Regions from separate parts of the Streptomyces sp. NPDC086549 genome, predicted to be linked through region 2. Evidence: predicted binding sites of a transcription regulator. Region 2 holds the regulator's gene; each other region holds the start of a gene.
The links. The regulator HspR, encoded in region 2, represses chaperone genes until heat shock. The targets are predictions, from matches to a motif close to TTGAGNNNNNNNNNCTCAA.

Region 1 (5,436 bases), on a different contig from region 2:
GCATCCACCCCTGGATCCTGGACCACCTCACCGACCGCCCCGACCACCTGTGGTCCAAGCCGCCGAAGACCGAGGAGCCGTTCTCCACGCCCCGCTCCTGGCACATGCTCTCCGACGCGCTGCACTCCTTCGGCCGCGACCTCGACGAGGACACCCTGAAAGTCCTCGCCCACGGCACCCTCACGCCCATCCACGCGACCGCCTTCTGCGGATACGTCAAGATCGTGCGCAGCCAGTTCGGCATCGAGGCCGTCATCAAGGGCGACGCCCGCTGGCCGAACCGGCCGGAGGACCGCGACCTGCTGTACTACCTCGCCGAGTCCTTCCGCGGCCGTCTCGTCAAGGAACTGCCCGTCAGCAAGGAGCACATGTCGGCGAACGGCCGGCAGACCGCGTACCGCGCCAAGTCGCTGCTGGTACAGCTCGCCGAGATCTCCGTCGAGGTCGCGCAGACCGTGATCGCCCCGGACGCCGACGGCAATCCCGTACTGCCGTCCTGGTTCCTGATCGAGGCGGCCCGGGACATGCCCCGGCTGGTGGAGGCGCGCCGGTGACCCGTACCCGGGGCGAGGGGCAGAAGAAGCGGGACCCCGCGGCCGAGGCGTTCGCCGAGGGGATGCGGCTGGTCAAGGCCAACCCGGCGCTGGCGGCGGTCGACTTCGGGGTCTGCCGGCAGGAGGAGTGCAGGTTCGCGCCCCGCGACGGGCTCGTGGCCGTCGACTCGGACGCCGACCTGCACGTCCACCCGCATCGCCTCGCCGACCCGGCCGCCTGGGCCTGGGCGCTCGCGCACGCCGTCCTGCATCTGGGCTTCGGGCACGTCCCCGCCGCGAAGGGCGAGCGCACCCAGCCGGACCGGTTCGACCTCGCCGCGCGCTGCGTCGTCGTCAACCGCTTCCTGCTGAACTTCCCCATCGGCACCACCCCCGAGGAGCTCCCCGCCTCCTACCCCGACGGCGACGAGGAGCAGCTCGCCGCGCGCTGGCGGCGGGACGGAATTCCGGCGGCGTACGAGCACTGCGGCACGGCGGGCGACGAGCCCGACCAACTGCTCCTGCGGTGGGTGGGCTGGGCTCAGCCCCCGGACCACCAGCTGGCCTTCGCCACCGCCCTGACCCGGACGGTGTCGGCGGCGATGGACATGGCGGGCGGCCGCCGCGACTCCCTCGACGGCGAGCCGGCGCGGCAGCGCCCCTGGCAGCAGGCCCTGAGCTGGTTCATCGCCTCCTACCCGCTGCTCGGCGGCATCGCGGCCGGGATCAAGCTCGTCGCCGACGCCGAACTCGCCCGCGCCCACGGCATCTCCGTCGCCGCGGTGAACCCGGAAGCCGGCGAGATCTACATCAATCCCCTGTGCCGGTTCGACGACGAGGAGTGGCGGTTCATCCTCGGGCACGAGATGCTGCACGCCGCCCTGCGCCACGGCGACCGCTGCGGCACCCGGGACCCCTACCTCTTCAACATCGCCTGCGACTACGTCATCAACGGCTGGCTCTGCGAGATGCAGATCGGCACCATGCCGGAGGGCCTGCTGTACGACCCGGCGCTCGCCGGCCTCTCCTCCGAGGAGGTCTACGACCGCATCGCCGGCGACCTGCGCCGGATGCGCCGCCTGGCCACCCTGCGCGGCAAGGGCCTCGGCGACGTGCTCGGCGCCCCGCTCGGCCCGCCCGGCGACTACGTCGACCTCGACGGGTTCTACCGCCGCGGCCTGAGCCAGGGCCTGGACCTGCACCAGCAGCAGGACCGCGGTTTCCTGCCCGGCGGCCTGGTCGAGGAGATCCGCGCGCTCAGCCACCCGCCGCTGCCCTGGGACGCCCGACTCGCCCGCTGGTTCGACGAGTTCGTGCCCCGTCCGGAGCCGGTCCGGTCGTACGCCCGCCCCTCGCGCCGCCAGTCGTCCACCCCCGACATCCCGCGCGCGGGCCGCTATTTTCCGCCCGAGGAGGTCGCCCGCTGCACCTTCGGCGTGGTCCTCGACACCTCCGGCTCCATGGACCGCACCCTGCTCGGCAAGGCGCTGGGCGCGATCGCCTCCTACGCCGAGGCCCGCGACGTGCCGGCCGCCCGGGTGGTCTTCTGCGACGCCGCCGCGCACGACGCCGGCTACCTGCCGGTCACGGAGATCGCCGGCCGGGTACGGGTGCACGGCCGCGGCGGTACGGTCCTGCAGCCCGGGATCGACCTGCTGCACCGGGCGGACGACTTCCCGCCGGGCGCTCCGGTGCTGGTCATCACCGACGGCTGGTGCGACGTGCTGCGGGTGCGCCGCGAGCACGCCTACCTGATCCCGCAGGGCGGACGGCTGCCGTTCACCCCCCGTGGGCCCGTCTTCAAGGTGCAGTGAGTCCGGATGTGATCGGATGGGACCCGCAGAACCCGGAATGGGACTCCCATACGAAAGGAACAACCGTGGCCACCACGCGCACCGCACACACCGTCTGGGAAGGCAACCTGATCGAGGGCAATGGTGTCGTCACCTTCGACTCCTCCGGCATCGGCCAGCAGCCGGTGTCGTGGCCGTCGCGCGCCGAGAAGGCGAACGGCAAGACCAGCCCCGAGGAGCTGATCGCCGCCGCCCACTCCAGCTGCTTCTCCATGGCGCTCTCGCACGGCCTGACCGGCGCCGGCACCCCGCCCACCAAGCTCGTCACCTCGGCGGACGTCACCTTCCAGCCGGGTGAGGGCATCACCGGCATCCACCTCACCGTCGAGGGCACCGTCCCCGGCCTGGACGAGGACGCGTTCGTCGCCGCCGCCGAGGACGCCAAGAAGAACTGCCCGGTCAGCCAGGCCCTGACCGGCACCACCATCACCCTGTCGGCGAAGCTCGCCTGAACGCCGTACGTCCTTGGATGCCGCGTCCCCACCAGGGCGCGGCATCGCCGTTTCGGGGTACCCGGCATTGACAACGGCCCGCTCAAGTTTTGTGCTGGAGTCGGGGAAGCGCCCGGGTGGAAGGGGACGGAGATGGCACGCGCGGTCGGGATCGATCTCGGGACGACGAACTCGGTGGTGGCCGTCCTGGAGGGCGGCGAGTCCACCGTCGTCGCCAACGCCGAAGGGGCGAGGACCACACCCTCGGTGGTGGCCTTCGCCAAGAACGGCGAGGTACTGGTCGGCGAGGTCGCCAAACGGCAGGCCGTGACGAACGTGGAACGCACCGCACGGTCGATGAAGCGGCACATGGGAGACGCGCACTGGCGCTTCCCGGAGAGCGGCTCCGTCGACGGCACCCGCTACCGCGCCCAGGAGCTGTCGGCGCGGGTGCTGCAGAAGCTGAAGCGGGACGCGGAGGCCTACCTCGGCGAGGACGTCACCGACGCGGTGATCACCGTACCGGCGTACTTCGACGACTCCCAGCGGCAGGCGACCAAGGAGGCCGGGGAGATCGCCGGCCTCAAGGTGCTGAGGATCATCAACGAGCCGACGGCCGCCGCCCTCGCCTACGGCCTGGACCGCGGCGAGGAGCAGACCGTCCTCGTCTTCGACCTCGGCGGCGGCACCTTCGACGTCTCCCTCCTGGACATCGGCGACGGCGTCATCGAGGTGAAGGCCACCAACGGCGACACCCACCTCGGCGGCGACGACTGGGACCAGCGGATCGTCGAGCACCTGGCCAAGCGGTTCAAAGGGCAGTACGGCATCGACCTCGCGGGCGACAAGATGGCGGTGCAGCGACTGCGCGAGGCCGCCGAGAAGGCCAAGATCGAGCTGTCGTCCTCGTCCGAGACCACCATCAACCTCCCCTACATCACCGCCTCCGCCGAGGGCCCGCTGCACCTGGACGAGAAGCTGACCCGCGCCCAGTTCCAGGAGCTCACAAGTGACCTGCTCGACCGCTGCAAGAACCCCTTCCACCAGGCGGTCAAGGACGCCAACGTCAAGCTGTCCGCCATCGACCACGTCATCCTCGTCGGCGGATCGACCCGGATGCCCGCGGTCACCGACCTGGTCAAGGAGCTCACCGGAAAGGACCCGCACAAGGGCGTCAACCCCGACGAGGTGGTGGCGGTCGGCGCCACCCTCCAGGCGGGCGTCATCCGCGGCGACGTCAAGGACGTGCTCCTGCTGGACGTCACCCCGCTGTCCCTGGGCATCGAGACCAAGGGCGGCATCATGACCAAGCTCATCGAACGCAACACCACGATCCCGACCCGCCGTTCGGAGATCTTCACCACCGCCACCGACAACCAGTCCTCGGTCGGCATCCAGGTCTACCAGGGCGAGAGGGAGATCGCCGCCTACAACAAGAAGCTCGGCGTCTTCGACCTCACCGGCCTGCCGCCCGCCCCGCGCGGAGTCCCGCAGATCGAGGTGGCCTTCGACATCGACGCCAACGGGATCATGCACGTCTCGGCGAAGGACCTCGCCACCGGACGCGAGCAGAAGATGACGGTCACCGGCGGCTCCGCCCTGCCCAAGGACGACATCGACCGCATGATGCGGGAGGCCGAACAGTACGCCGAGGACGACCGCAAACGCCGCGAGGCCGCCGAAACCCGCAACCAGGCCGAACAACTCGTCTACCAGACCGAGAAGTTCCTCCAGGAGAACCAGGAACGGGTGCCGCCCGACACCAAGACCGAGGTCGAGGCGGCGGCCGCGGAACTCAAGACCCTGCTGGAACAGAACGCCGAGACCGCCGCCCTGCGCACCGGCGTCGACAAACTCGCCTCCGTGAGCCAGAAGATGGGCCAGGCCATGTACGCCCAGGCCCAGCAGCAGACACCCACCGAGACCACCACACCGCAGGACGAGGAGGGCGTGGTCGACGCGGAGATCGTCGACGACGAACAGGACGCGAAGGGAGGCGCCGCCTAGGGCCACAGGCCCGAGAGGCCCCGGTCGTCCCTATCCGGTCGGCAGTGTTGCGCATACCGCATCCAGCACGGACGCATACGGTGTACCGAATACCGTCAGCCGGGAGCGCAGCCCCTCCAGGGCGTCGCGGTGCTCGGTGAGCAGCTCGGTGCTGCCGGTCCGGGCCGCGCACTCCAGCACCGCCGGCAGGAAGTCCGGCAGCTCCTCGCCGCTGAACTCCAGGCCGTGCTCCCGGTAGACGTCCTCGAACCGGACCAGAGACCCGCCCCGCCGCCCGATGCAGCCGTTGCTCCACCGGCTCAGGTACAGGCCGTGCCGGTGCCCGAGCCCGAAGACCCGCACATAGTGCTCGGCCAGCTCGCACAGCGGGGTCACCGCCGCGTGGTCGGTGAACTCCCGCAGCTGTGGGGCGGCTTCGCGCAGCAGCGGCAGCCGGACGACGAAATCGTCGTCCGGATACGTCAGACAGAGCGCAGCCGCCTGGTACAGCACCGCGTCCGACGGCATCCGGCCTCCTTCGCGTCGTCGGAGGCCGGCCGCCGCTCGCGGTCGGACACGTGCGTTCCCCGGCCGGCGCCCCGACGGACGACGATCGCCCTGGACACCGGCCCG
Region 2 (5,436 bases):
GCCGGTCTATACCCGGAAGTTCTTCGCGAACACCAATTTCTCGGGCACTCCGAAGAAGACCGACTGCGACAGCGCGATCGACCAGGACTGGGGCACCGGCGCACCGTTCTCCGGCCTGCCCAAGGACGGTTTCGGCGTCCGATGGACCGTCACCCGTGACTTCGGATCCGGCGGTCCTTTCGCCGTCACCGCCTCCGGGACCGACGGAATCCGCGTCTACCTGGACGGCGGCCGCCAGATCGACCTCTGGTCGAACACGGCGGGTTCACGGTCGAAGAGCCGGAACCTCACGATCCCCCGGGGCAAGCACACCCTGCGGATCGACTACGTCAACTGGACCGGGGCCGCCAAGGTCAAGTTCACGTACGCGCCGCGGACTTCGGCCACCTACGACAAGACCGCCCCGCTCGCCCCGGCAGGCCTCAACGCCACGTATGCGGCCGACACCCAGCAGACGAAGCTGACCTGGCCGAAGAACGCCGAGATGGACCTGGCCGGGTACCGGGTCTACCGGCAGGTGGCGGGCAGTGGCGCCTGGCGGCAGCTGTCCTCGGGGACCACGGCCACCTCGTACACCGACGTCCCGCCCGCCACCGGGGACATGTACGAGTACATCGTCACGGCGTACGACAAGGCCGGGAACGACTCGGCCCAGACCGCGCGCGCCACCGTGACCAGCTTCGCCGTCACCGTCCCGACCGGCTTCACCGCCACCGGCACCGACTCCGGGATCGCCCTGGCCTGGGACCAGGTGCCCGGCGCGGTCCACTACCGCGTGGTCCGCAAGGCCGACGGCGAGCCCTCGATCTACTGGGTGCCCACCGGCACCTCGCTGACCGACACCGGCGTGGCCCGCTCCGCCGAGTACAAGTACCAGGTCGCGGCGGTCGACGTCAGCGGCCGGATCACCGCCTACACCCCGCTCAAGGCGGCACGGCGCCTGGTGGCCGCCCCGGCGAGCGTCCAGGCGTTTCCAAGGCGCAGCGCGGTCACCCTGACCTGGCGGATGGACGACAAGACCGCCGGGGACTACGTGGACTTCCGGGTCTACCGGACCGGCGGCGCGAGCACCGGACGGGTCGAGGTGACCGACCGCTGCGACACCTGGCGGCGCACCCTCGCCGACGGCACCGTCCAGCACCTGTGCACGGACTACTCGGCGGGCGAGAACACCGCCTACCGCTACGTGGTCAAGGCCTACGACAAGGCTGGTACGGAGTCGATCGCGGGCGCCGAGGTGGCCGCCACCACCGGCACCGACGCACAGGCTCCCGCGGCGCCGGCCTCCGCGACGGCGGCCGCCGAGGACTGGGGAACGGTCGTGACCTGGGCCCCCGTGACCGACGCCGACCTCTACCAGTACTCCGTGCTGCGCGGCACGACCGTCGTCGACGGAGACTCGGTCAGCTGCTCCGACGCCGTGCACATCGGCTATGCCGACGCGGGCGCCACCTCGTACCAGGACGTCGGCCCCGCGGACGGCGAGAAACTCTGCTACGTCGTCAAGGCCGTCGACTTCGCCGGCAACGTCGGCGGCGGCGCCACGGCCCACACCGTGGAGCACGATCTGACGCCCACGGTGGAGACGCCCGCCGGGGCCACCCACATGGCCTCCGCGTCGGTCTGGAGCACCGGCACCGTACACGTGGACATGTGGTCGCCCGCGGGCACCGAGACCTACGGCAGCGCCCGTTTCTCCCGCTGGAATCCGCAGACCGGAACCTTCGACGCACTGCCCGAGTCGGAATACACCTCGGTCTACGACCACGACGTCCCCACGGGGACGACTCTGTGGTACCAGGTCTCCGGCGTGCGTGCCGACGGCACCACCTCGCTCCCGGTCCTCGTGAGCGTGGCCGTACCGCCGGTCTCCTGAACAACGCGAAGGGGCCCGGAGACTGCCGTCTCCGGGCCCCTCGTCACAGGCGTCAGTCCGAGGACTGCTGCCGCTTCGGCCGCCACACGACCAGCGCGCTGGTCTGCTGGACCTCCTGGTACGGGACCAGGTCCCGCCGGTAGGAGGCGTGGACGGCGGCCTCGCGCTGCTGCATCGCGGCCGCCGCGCCGTCCAGGGCCGCTTGCATTTCCGCGACGCGGGACTGCAGCGCGGCGACCTGGTTCTCCAGTTCGATGATGCGCTTGATGCCGGCCAGGTTGATGCCCTCGTCCTGCGACAACTGCTGGACGGTGCGCAGCAGTTCAATGTCGCGGGCCGAGTAGCGGCGGCCCCGGCCCGCGGTGCGGTCGGGGGAGACCAGGCCCAGACGGTCGTACTGGCGCAGCGTCTGCGGGTGCAGGCCGGAGAGCTGGGCCGCCACCGAGATGACGTAGACCGGGGTCTCCTCGGTCAGTTCATACGGGTTACGTCGACGGCCTTCCATCACTCTCAAGCTCCCTTCGCGGCCTCGAACAGCTCCGCCCGCGGGTCCTCGTCCGCGGTCGCCTCGCGATACGCCTCAAGCGCGTCACGAGCCTTCCCCGTCAGGTCCTGGGGGACACTCACCTCGACGGTGACCAGGAGGTCGCCGCGGGTGCCGTCCTTGCGGACCGCGCCCTTGCCCCGCGCCCGCATGGTGCGGCCGTTGGGCGTGCCCGGAGGCAGCTTCAGGGTGACGGCGGGGCCGCCGAGGGTCGGGACCCGGACCTCGCCGCCGAGAGCAGCCTCGGCGAACGTCACCGGGACGGTCACCGTGAGGTTGTCGTCCTTGCGGCCGAACACCGGGTGCGTGCCGACGTGCACGACGACGTACAGGTCGCCCGCCGGGCCGCCCCGCTCGCCGGGCGCGCCCTTGCCGCGCAGCCGGATGCGCTGACCGTCCGTCACCCCCGCGGGGATGCGGACCTGCATGGTCCGGGACGACTTGGCGCGGCCGCTGCCCTTGCACTCCAGGCAGGGGTGCTCGGCGATCAGACCGCGGCCCTTGCAGTCGGGGCAGGGGTCGGTGAGCGAGAAGCCGCCGCCCGAACCCCGCGCCACCTGGCCCGTGCCGACGCAGGTCGGGCACACACGCGGTGTGCCGTTCTTGTCGCCGGTGCCGGAGCAGGCCTTGCACGGTGCCTGCGAGGACATCCGCAGCGGGACCGTGGCGCCCTCGATCGCCTCGGTGAAGCTGAGGGTGACCTCGGTGTCGATGTCCTGGCCGCGGCGCGGCTGGGTACGGGGCGTCCCCGTACCGCCTCGGTTGAACAGGCCCCCCAGGACGTCCCCGAACCCGCCGCCGAAGCCTCCTCCGCCCTGGGCGCTGCCGCCTCCGGCTCCGCCGAAGAGGTCACCCAGGTCGAAGTTGAAGGAGCCGCCGCCCGCGCCCGGCCCCGGACGGAAACCGCCGTTGCCGAAGAGGGCGCGTGCCTCGTCGTACTCCTTGCGCTTCTTGGTGTCGCCGAGGACGTCGTTCGCCTCGGAGATCTCCTTGAAGCGCTCTTCCGCCTTGGCGTTGCCCTTGTTGGCGTCCGGGTGGAACTCGCGGGCGAGCTTCCGGTACGCCTTCTTGATCTCGGCCTCGGTGGCGTCCTTGGGGACGCCGAGGACCTTGTAGTAGTCCTTCTCGATGAAGTCCTTGGTGCTCATCCTCGACGTCCCTCCTTCCGCTCAGTGTTTACGTCAGCCCTCCTCCGGGCCACCGCTCTCCTTGTCGTCGGCCGCGGCGCCCTCGTCGGCGCCCTCGGCCTTGACCGTCTGCGCGCCGGGCTGCGGCTCGGCGACGGCCACCCGCGCGGGGCGGATGGTGCGCTCGCCGATGCGATACCCGGGCTGCAGAATCGCCACGCACGTCGTCTCGGTGACGTCCGGCGCGTACGAGTGCATCAGGGCCTCGTGGATCGTCGGGTCGAAGGGCTCGCCCTCCTTGCCGAACTGCTGCAGCCCCATCTTCGCCGCGACGGTCTCCGTCGACTCGGCGACGGACTTGAAGCCGCCGACGAGTTCGCCGTGCTCCCGCGCGCGGCCGATGTCGTCGAGCACGGGCAGGAGCTCGGTCAGGAGGTTCGCGATGGCGACCTCCCGGACCGCTACCCGGTCGCGCTCGACGCGGCGGCGGTAGTTCTGGTACTCCGCCTGAAGGCGCTGGAGGTCCACCGTGCGCTCACCGAGCGCCGTGCGCACCTGGTCCAGCTGGGCGACCAGACCGGCGTTCTGTGCAGTTGCGTCCCCGGCCGGGGCCGCCCCCTCCGCCGAAGCGGAGGAAGCGGCCTTCGACTCGGCGTCTTCGGGGGTGGCGCCGGAGGGGACGTCGGGCTTCTCCTCGAAGCCCGGGGTCTCCTCCGTCACGCGGCACCGTCCTTGCGCTCGTCGTCCACGATCTCGGCGTCCACGACGTCGTCGTCGACCCGGGCACCACCGGCGGTGGCACCCTCGGGGCCGCCGGCGGCCTGCGCGGCCTGGGCGTCGGCGTACATGGCCTGGCCCAGCTTCTGGGAGACGGCCGCGACCTTCTCCGTGGCGGTGCGGATCTCGGCGGTGTCCTCGCCCTTGAGCTTCTCCTTCAGCTCGGCGATCGCGGCCTCGACCTCGGTCTTGATCTCGCCCGGAACCTTGTCCTCGTTGTCCTTGAGGAACTTCTCGGTCTGGTAGACGAGCTGCTCGCCCTGGTTGCGGGTCTCGGCGGCCTCGCGGCGGGCGTGGTCCTCCTCCGCGTACTTCTCGGCCTCCTGGCGCATGCGGTCGACCTCGTCCTTCGGCAGCGAGGAGCCGCCGGTGACGGTCATCTTCTGCTCCTTGCCCGTGCCCAGGTCCTTGGCGGTCACGTGCATGATGCCGTTGGCGTCGATGTCGAAGGCGACCTCGATCTGCGGGACGCCACGCGGCGCCGGCGGCAGACCGGTCAGCTCGAACATGCCGAGCTTCTTGTTGTACGCCGCGATCTCGCGCTCGCCCTGGTAGACCTGGATCTGCACGGACGGCTGGTTGTCCTCGGCCGTCGTGAAGATCTCGGAGCGCTTGGTCGGGATCGTGGTGTTGCGCTCGATGAGCTTCGTCATGATGCCGCCCTTGGTCTCGATACCGAGGGACAGCGGGGTCACGTCGAGGAGCAGGACGTCCTTGACCTCACCCTTGAGCACACCGGCCTGGAGGGCGGCGCCGATGGCGACGACCTCGTCCGGGTTGACACCCTTGTTGGCCTCGTTGCCGCCGGTCAGCTCCTTGACGAGCTCGGCGACGGCGGGCATACGGGTGGATCCACCGACGAGAACGACGTGGTCGATCTCGGAGAGGTTGATGCCGGCGTCCTTGATGACGTTGTGGAACGGCGTCTTGCAGCGCTCCAGAAGGTCGGCCGTCAACTGCTGGAACTGGGCCCGGGTGAGCTTCTCGTCCAGGTGCAGCGGGCCTTCGGCGGAGGCCGTGATGTAGGGCAGGTTGATCGAGGTCTCGGTGGAAGAGGACAGCTCGATCTTCGCCTTCTCGGCAGCCTCACGCAGACGCTGCAGAGCCATCTT
Region 3 (5,436 bases), on a different contig from region 2:
GTCCGGGTGCCGGAGGCGTCCGCCCAGTCCCACACCTCGGCCAGGAGCTGCTCACGGGAGAGCACCGCGCGCGGGGTGTTCGCCAGGCAGACCAGGAGGTCGAACTCGGTGGGGGTGAGGTGGACGTCCTCGCTGCGCACCCGCACCCGGCGCTGCGCGTGGTCGATCTCCAGCTCGCCGAGCCGCAGGATGCCCGAGCGCGGGGTCGCGGCGGCCAGCGCGGCCCGCTCCACCCGGCGCAGCAGCACGTGCACGCGCGCGGCCAGCTCGCGCATCGAGAACGGCTTGGTCATGTAGTCGTCGGCGCCGACGCCGAGCCCGACCAGCATGTCGGTCTCGTCGTCGCGCGCGGTGAGCATCAGCACCGGCACCGGGCGCTGGGCCTGCACGCGGCGGCAGACCTCCAGGCCGTCGAAGCCGGGCAGCATGATGTCGAGGATCAGCAGGTCCGGCTGCCAGGCCTCGGCGGTGTCGACCGCGGACGGACCGTCGCCCGCGGTTTGCACCAGGAATCCCTCTGCACGGAGTCGGGCCGCGATGGCGTCCACGATCGTCGGGTCGTCCTCGATCACCAGCACCCGGCGCTGTGCGCCCGGAGTTGCCGCCGCCGTACTGCTGTGCGAGGTGTGTGTCTGCTCCATCGCCCGCCCCTGAGTGTGCTTTCCGGAACCAGTGGGGTGGTTCCTCGGTCTGCGCATCGTTTGCGATTGACGCTTGAATGATCCGCGTCAGGGCAGCACATTACGGGGACCGGAGGCGCCGTCGCTATCCAGGGCGTACGGCGAGGTGCACGGCGTCCGGAACGCCCCGGGCAACGGGGATCTCTTCGGTACGCACCTGCTGGAACCCGGCATTCCGCAAGGTTCCCTCGAATTCCGGAGAGGGCTGCGCCGACCACACGGCGAGCACCCCTCCGGGTGTCAACATCCTTGCGCAGCTTGCGAGTCCAGCCGCCGAGTAGAGGCCGTCGTTCTCCTCGTCGACGGTCCAGCCGGGCCCGTTGTCGATGTCCAGGCAGAGCGCGTCGTACGTGGCGGATGTCTCATTGACGTGTGACACCAGGTCGGCCTCCACGATCTCCGTGCGCGGGTCGGCGAGGGCGGTCGCGGACAGTTCGGACAGCGGCCCCTCGCGATGCCAGCCGATCACGGCCGGCTCGCGCTCGACGACGGTGATCCGCCCCCAGCGGGGATCCGCCGCCGCGTGTACGAGCGAGAATCCGACCCCCAGGCCGCCGATCAGCACGTCGGGTTGCGGCCGGCCGTCCAGGGCGTCGTACGCGGCGTCGACGAGCAGCCGCTCCGAGCGGCCGTCGGAGGTGTCCATCAGGAAGCACCCGTTGGCGATGATCTGCAGCAACTCGCCGTGCCTGCGCAGCACCACCTCTCCGTACGGGCCCTCACGACGGTCCAGGACTACGGGCGTTTCGTACGCGGCGGTCATACGCCCATCCTGCACGAACACGGCTTTACGGCCACGCGAATTACGGATGGCGTCCGGGTTCGGCACATCACCCGTTCGAGCGCCTCCGGTTCCGCCGGGGCCCGTGCGTGACCCAGGAGCTTCTTCGGAAAATCCTGTGAATCGGGGCTCGCGTGGCGTCGGTCATAGACAGCGGCCCGTGGTGCGCCAAGGGTGGGGGCGAAACGGAAGGAGCACGTCACGGTGGAACCGACCGCGACGGCCGGAACGACGGCCTCGCCCACGCCCCTTCCCGACGACCCCGGCCTGCCGGCCCCCGGACTCGCCGACCTGCTGGACGGGATGCCACGCCAGCGCGGCGCCGTGGCTCTCGTCCCGGCGGGAGCGGCGCCCTTTCCGGCGGACGAGCCGAGCACGGCCGTACCGGTCCCCGGCCGGCCCCTTCCGGGCAGCCGCCGCCTCCCGGCCCGGCTGCGTGCCCTGCGCCCCTGGCGGCTGCTGCCCACCCCCACCGGTACGCCGTTCACCTTCGCCTACGCGGCCCTGCTCGCGGTCACCTCGCGGGTCGCGGCCGACGCCGACCCGGGGCTCATGCACGCCCTGTACCAGGCCTCCAGCACCGACGTGGCCCACCTCGTGCGGACCCCGGTACTCGCCCTGGTGGCGAGCGCGCTGTGGATCGCGGGCGGGCTCCTGTCGGCGTACGCGATCTGCTTCCTGCTCGTCCTCACCGCCCTGGAGCGGCGCATAGGCGGAGCGCGCGCCGCCGGTGTCTTCCTGTTCGGACATGTGCTCGCCACCCTCGCGACCGAGGTTCCGGTGGGGATCGCGGTCCTGGTGGGACACCTGCCCGAAAGCTCCCTGCACCGCCTGGACTACGGCATCAGCTTCGGCGTCGCCGCCAGCACGGGTGCCCTGGCCGGGCTGCTCAGCCCCTGGCTGCGCTGGCCCCTGCTCGCCCTGTTCGGCGGGATGGTGCTGCAGGACCTGATCGCGTTCACGGACCCGATGACCAACTGGGGCCACCTGATCGCGCTGACCATCGGCATCGCCACCTGGCCGCTCGTCCGGCGCCGGCAGACGGCCCGCGCCGACCGGGCCCACGCCTAGGGCACGCCCAGGGCCTGTCCTGCGGACCTTGCCGCAGACGCGGGGTCCGGCACGCCCTCGCCCCGGCTTTTCGAGCAGGAGAGAGGGCGTGCCCCGCTCACCTGGGTCGATGTGGCGCCGCTTCTTTCCTGCGACCTGATCCGCCGGACAGACCCGAGATCCGCCGGACAGGCCCGAGCGGGTCGGCGCCGCCGGCCCCCGCGCCGGCCGGCCTTGCCGGCCTCGAAGACGGAGGGACGCCCTGCCCGCTTCGGCACGCGCGCGTGGGCGAATCTCCGTCCCGGGATGCCCGCCTCGGCGGCGCGCTCGGGCCCGGGGATTCCCGGTGACCCCCCGCTCGGGAATCCTCCGGCGGTCTCGGCCGTTCCCCGGTCAACGCCGTTGCGGTCAGGGCACAACCGCGCGCGGCACCTGGTTTTCGCAGGTGAGGCAGGGTCATTTGGAGATCGCTCAGAGCGAACATGCCCCTGGGAACAATCGAGGGCTCACATGCATTGAGTCGGCATAGCTCAACTTGACTGCCGAAGGGGAGATCATGGCTGCTGAGTCCACGGCGTTCACACCGCTCACTCTGCCTGTGCTGCCGCTCGACGACGAGGTCGTGCTGCCCGGGATGGTGGTTCCGCTGGACCTCAACGACGCCGACGTACGCGCCGCGGTGGAGGCCGCCCAGGCCGCCGCCCGCACGGAGCCCGGAAAGCCGAAGGTCCTTCTGGTGCCGCGCATCGACGGGACGTACCCGGGCACCGGTGTGCTCGGCACCGTCGAGCAGGTCGGCCGGCTGGCGGACGGCGACCCGGGCGCACTGATCCGCGGCCGCGGCCGCGTGCGGATCGGCGCCGGGACCACCGGACCGGGTGCGGCGCTGTGGGTCGAGGGCACGCGTGTCGACGAGAAGGTGCCCGACCCGCTGCCGGGCCATGTCACCGAACTGGTCAAGGAGTACAAGGCCCTTGCCACCGCCTGGCTGCGCAAGCGCGGCGCCTGGCAGGTCGTCGACCGTGTCCAGGCCATCGACGACGTCTCCGCGCTCGCCGACAACTCCGGATACTCGCCCTTCCTGACGACCGAGCAGAAGGTCGAACTGCTGGAGACCGCGGACCCGGTGGCCCGTCTCAAGCTCGCCACCCAGCAGCTGCGCGACCACCTCGCCGAGCAGGACGTCGCCGAGACCATCGCCAAGGACGTCCAGGAGGGCGTCGACAAGCAGCAGCGCGAGTTCCTGCTCCGCCGTCAGCTGGAGGCGGTCCGCAAGGAACTGCGTGAGCTGAACGGGGAGAACGGCAAGGACTCCGCCGAGGAGTCCGACGACTACCGCGCCCGCGTCGAGGCCGCCGACCTGCCGGAGAAGGTCCGCGAGGCGGCCCTCAAGGAGGTCGACAAGCTGGAGCGGTCCAGCGACCAGTCGCCCGAGGGTTCCTGGATCCGGACGTGGCTCGACACCGTCCTCGAAATGCCTTGGAACGAGCGAACCGATGACACTGGCGCCTACGACATCCGGGGCGCCAAGGCGGTCCTGGACGCCGAGCACGCCGGCCTGGAGGACGTGAAGGCGCGGATCACCGAGTACCTGGCGGTGCGCAAGCGCCGTACCGACCGCGGCCTCGGTGTGATCGGCGGCCGGCGCGGAGGTGCCGTGCTGGCCCTCGTCGGCCCGCCCGGCGTCGGCAAGACGAGCCTCGGCGAGAGCGTCGCGCACGCCATGGGCCGCAAGTTCGTCCGTGTCGCCCTCGGCGGCGTCCGCGACGAGGCCGAGATCCGCGGTCACCGGCGTACGTACGTCGGCGCGCTGCCCGGCCGGATCGTGCGCGCCATCAAGGAGGCCGGGTCGATGAACCCGGTGGTCCTGCTGGACGAGATCGACAAGGTGGGGTCCGACTACCGGGGCGACCCGGCCGCCGCCCTGCTGGAGGTCCTGGACCCGGCGCAGAACCACACCTTCCGGGACCACTACCTGGAGGTGGAGCTGGACCTGTCGGACGTCGTCTTCCTCGCCACCGCCAACGTCCTGGAGGCCATCCCGGAGGCCCTGCTCGACCGTATGGAGCTGGTCCGCCTCGACGGCTACACCGAGGACGAGAAGGTCGTCATCGCCCGTGACCACCTGCTCCCGCGCCAGCTGGAGCGGGCGGGGCTCGGCACGGACGAGGTGACCCTCGACGAGAGCGCGCTGCGCAAGCTGGCCGGCGAGTACACGCGGGAGGCGGGCGTCCGCACCCTGGAGCGGTCCATCGCCCGGCTGCTGCGCAAGGTCGCGGCCGAGCACGAACTGGGCCGACGGGAGCTGCCGTTCACCATCACGGACGGCGACCTGCGCGACCTGATCGGCCGGCCGCACCACGTACCGGAGTCCGCCCAGGACCCGGCGGAGCGCCGCACGTCGGTCCCCGGCGTGGCGACGGGCCTCGCGGTGACCGGCGCCGGTGGTGACGTCCTGTTCGTGGAGGCGTCCCTCGCCGACCCGGAGACGGGCGCGGCGGGCCTGACCCTGACGGGTCAGCTGGGCGACGTGATGAAGGAGTCGGCGCAGATCGCGCTGAGCTTCCTGCGCAGCCACGGCGCCGAGCTGGAGCTGCCGGTGGCCGACCTGAAGGACCGGGGCGTGCACATCCACTTCCCGGCGGGCGCGGTGCCCAAGGACGGCCCGAGCGCCGGCATCACGATGACGACGGCCCTGGCCTCGCTCCTGTCCGGCCGTCTGGTCCGCACGGACGTGGCGATGACGGGCGAGGTCTCGCTGACCGGCCGGGTCCTTCCGATCGGCGGCGTGAAGCAGAAGCTGCTGGCCGCCCACCGGGCCGGGGTGAGCACCGTCATCATCCCGAAGCGCAACGAGCCCGACCTGGACGACGTCCCGGCCGAGGTGCTGGACAAGCTCGACGTCCACGCCGTCACGGACGTCCG

Region 1: dnaK (molecular chaperone DnaK) is a predicted target of HspR. The motif match lies at 2,906-2,924, and genes of this name have one in related genera.
Region 3: lon (endopeptidase La) is a predicted target of HspR. The motif match lies at 3,027-3,045, and genes of this name have one in related genera.

The regions. Positions count from the first base shown of each region.
Region 1 covers NZ_JBIVBS010000003.1:454,200-459,635, forward strand. The annotation lists gene ACIPSA_RS13020 (ATP-binding protein) at 1-554, shown strand, start outside; gene ACIPSA_RS13025 (hypothetical protein) at 617-2,347, shown strand; gene ACIPSA_RS13030 (OsmC family protein) at 2,413-2,838, shown strand; gene dnaK (molecular chaperone DnaK) at 2,971-4,824, shown strand; gene narJ (nitrate reductase molybdenum cofactor assembly chaperone) at 4,855-5,331, opposite strand.
Region 2 covers NZ_JBIVBS010000015.1:7,102-12,537, reverse strand. The annotation lists gene ACIPSA_RS36785 (fibronectin type III domain-containing protein) at 1-1,876, shown strand, start outside; gene ACIPSA_RS36780 (heat shock protein transcriptional repressor HspR) at 1,929-2,381, opposite strand; gene dnaJ (molecular chaperone DnaJ) at 2,387-3,568, opposite strand; gene grpE (nucleotide exchange factor GrpE) at 3,602-4,267, opposite strand; gene dnaK (molecular chaperone DnaK) at 4,264-5,436, opposite strand, start outside.
Region 3 covers NZ_JBIVBS010000002.1:171,282-176,717, reverse strand. The annotation lists gene ACIPSA_RS07460 (response regulator transcription factor) at 1-641, opposite strand, end outside; gene ACIPSA_RS07455 (spermidine synthase) at 766-1,443, opposite strand; gene ACIPSA_RS07450 (rhomboid-like protein) at 1,666-2,532, shown strand; gene lon (endopeptidase La) at 3,068-5,436, shown strand, end outside.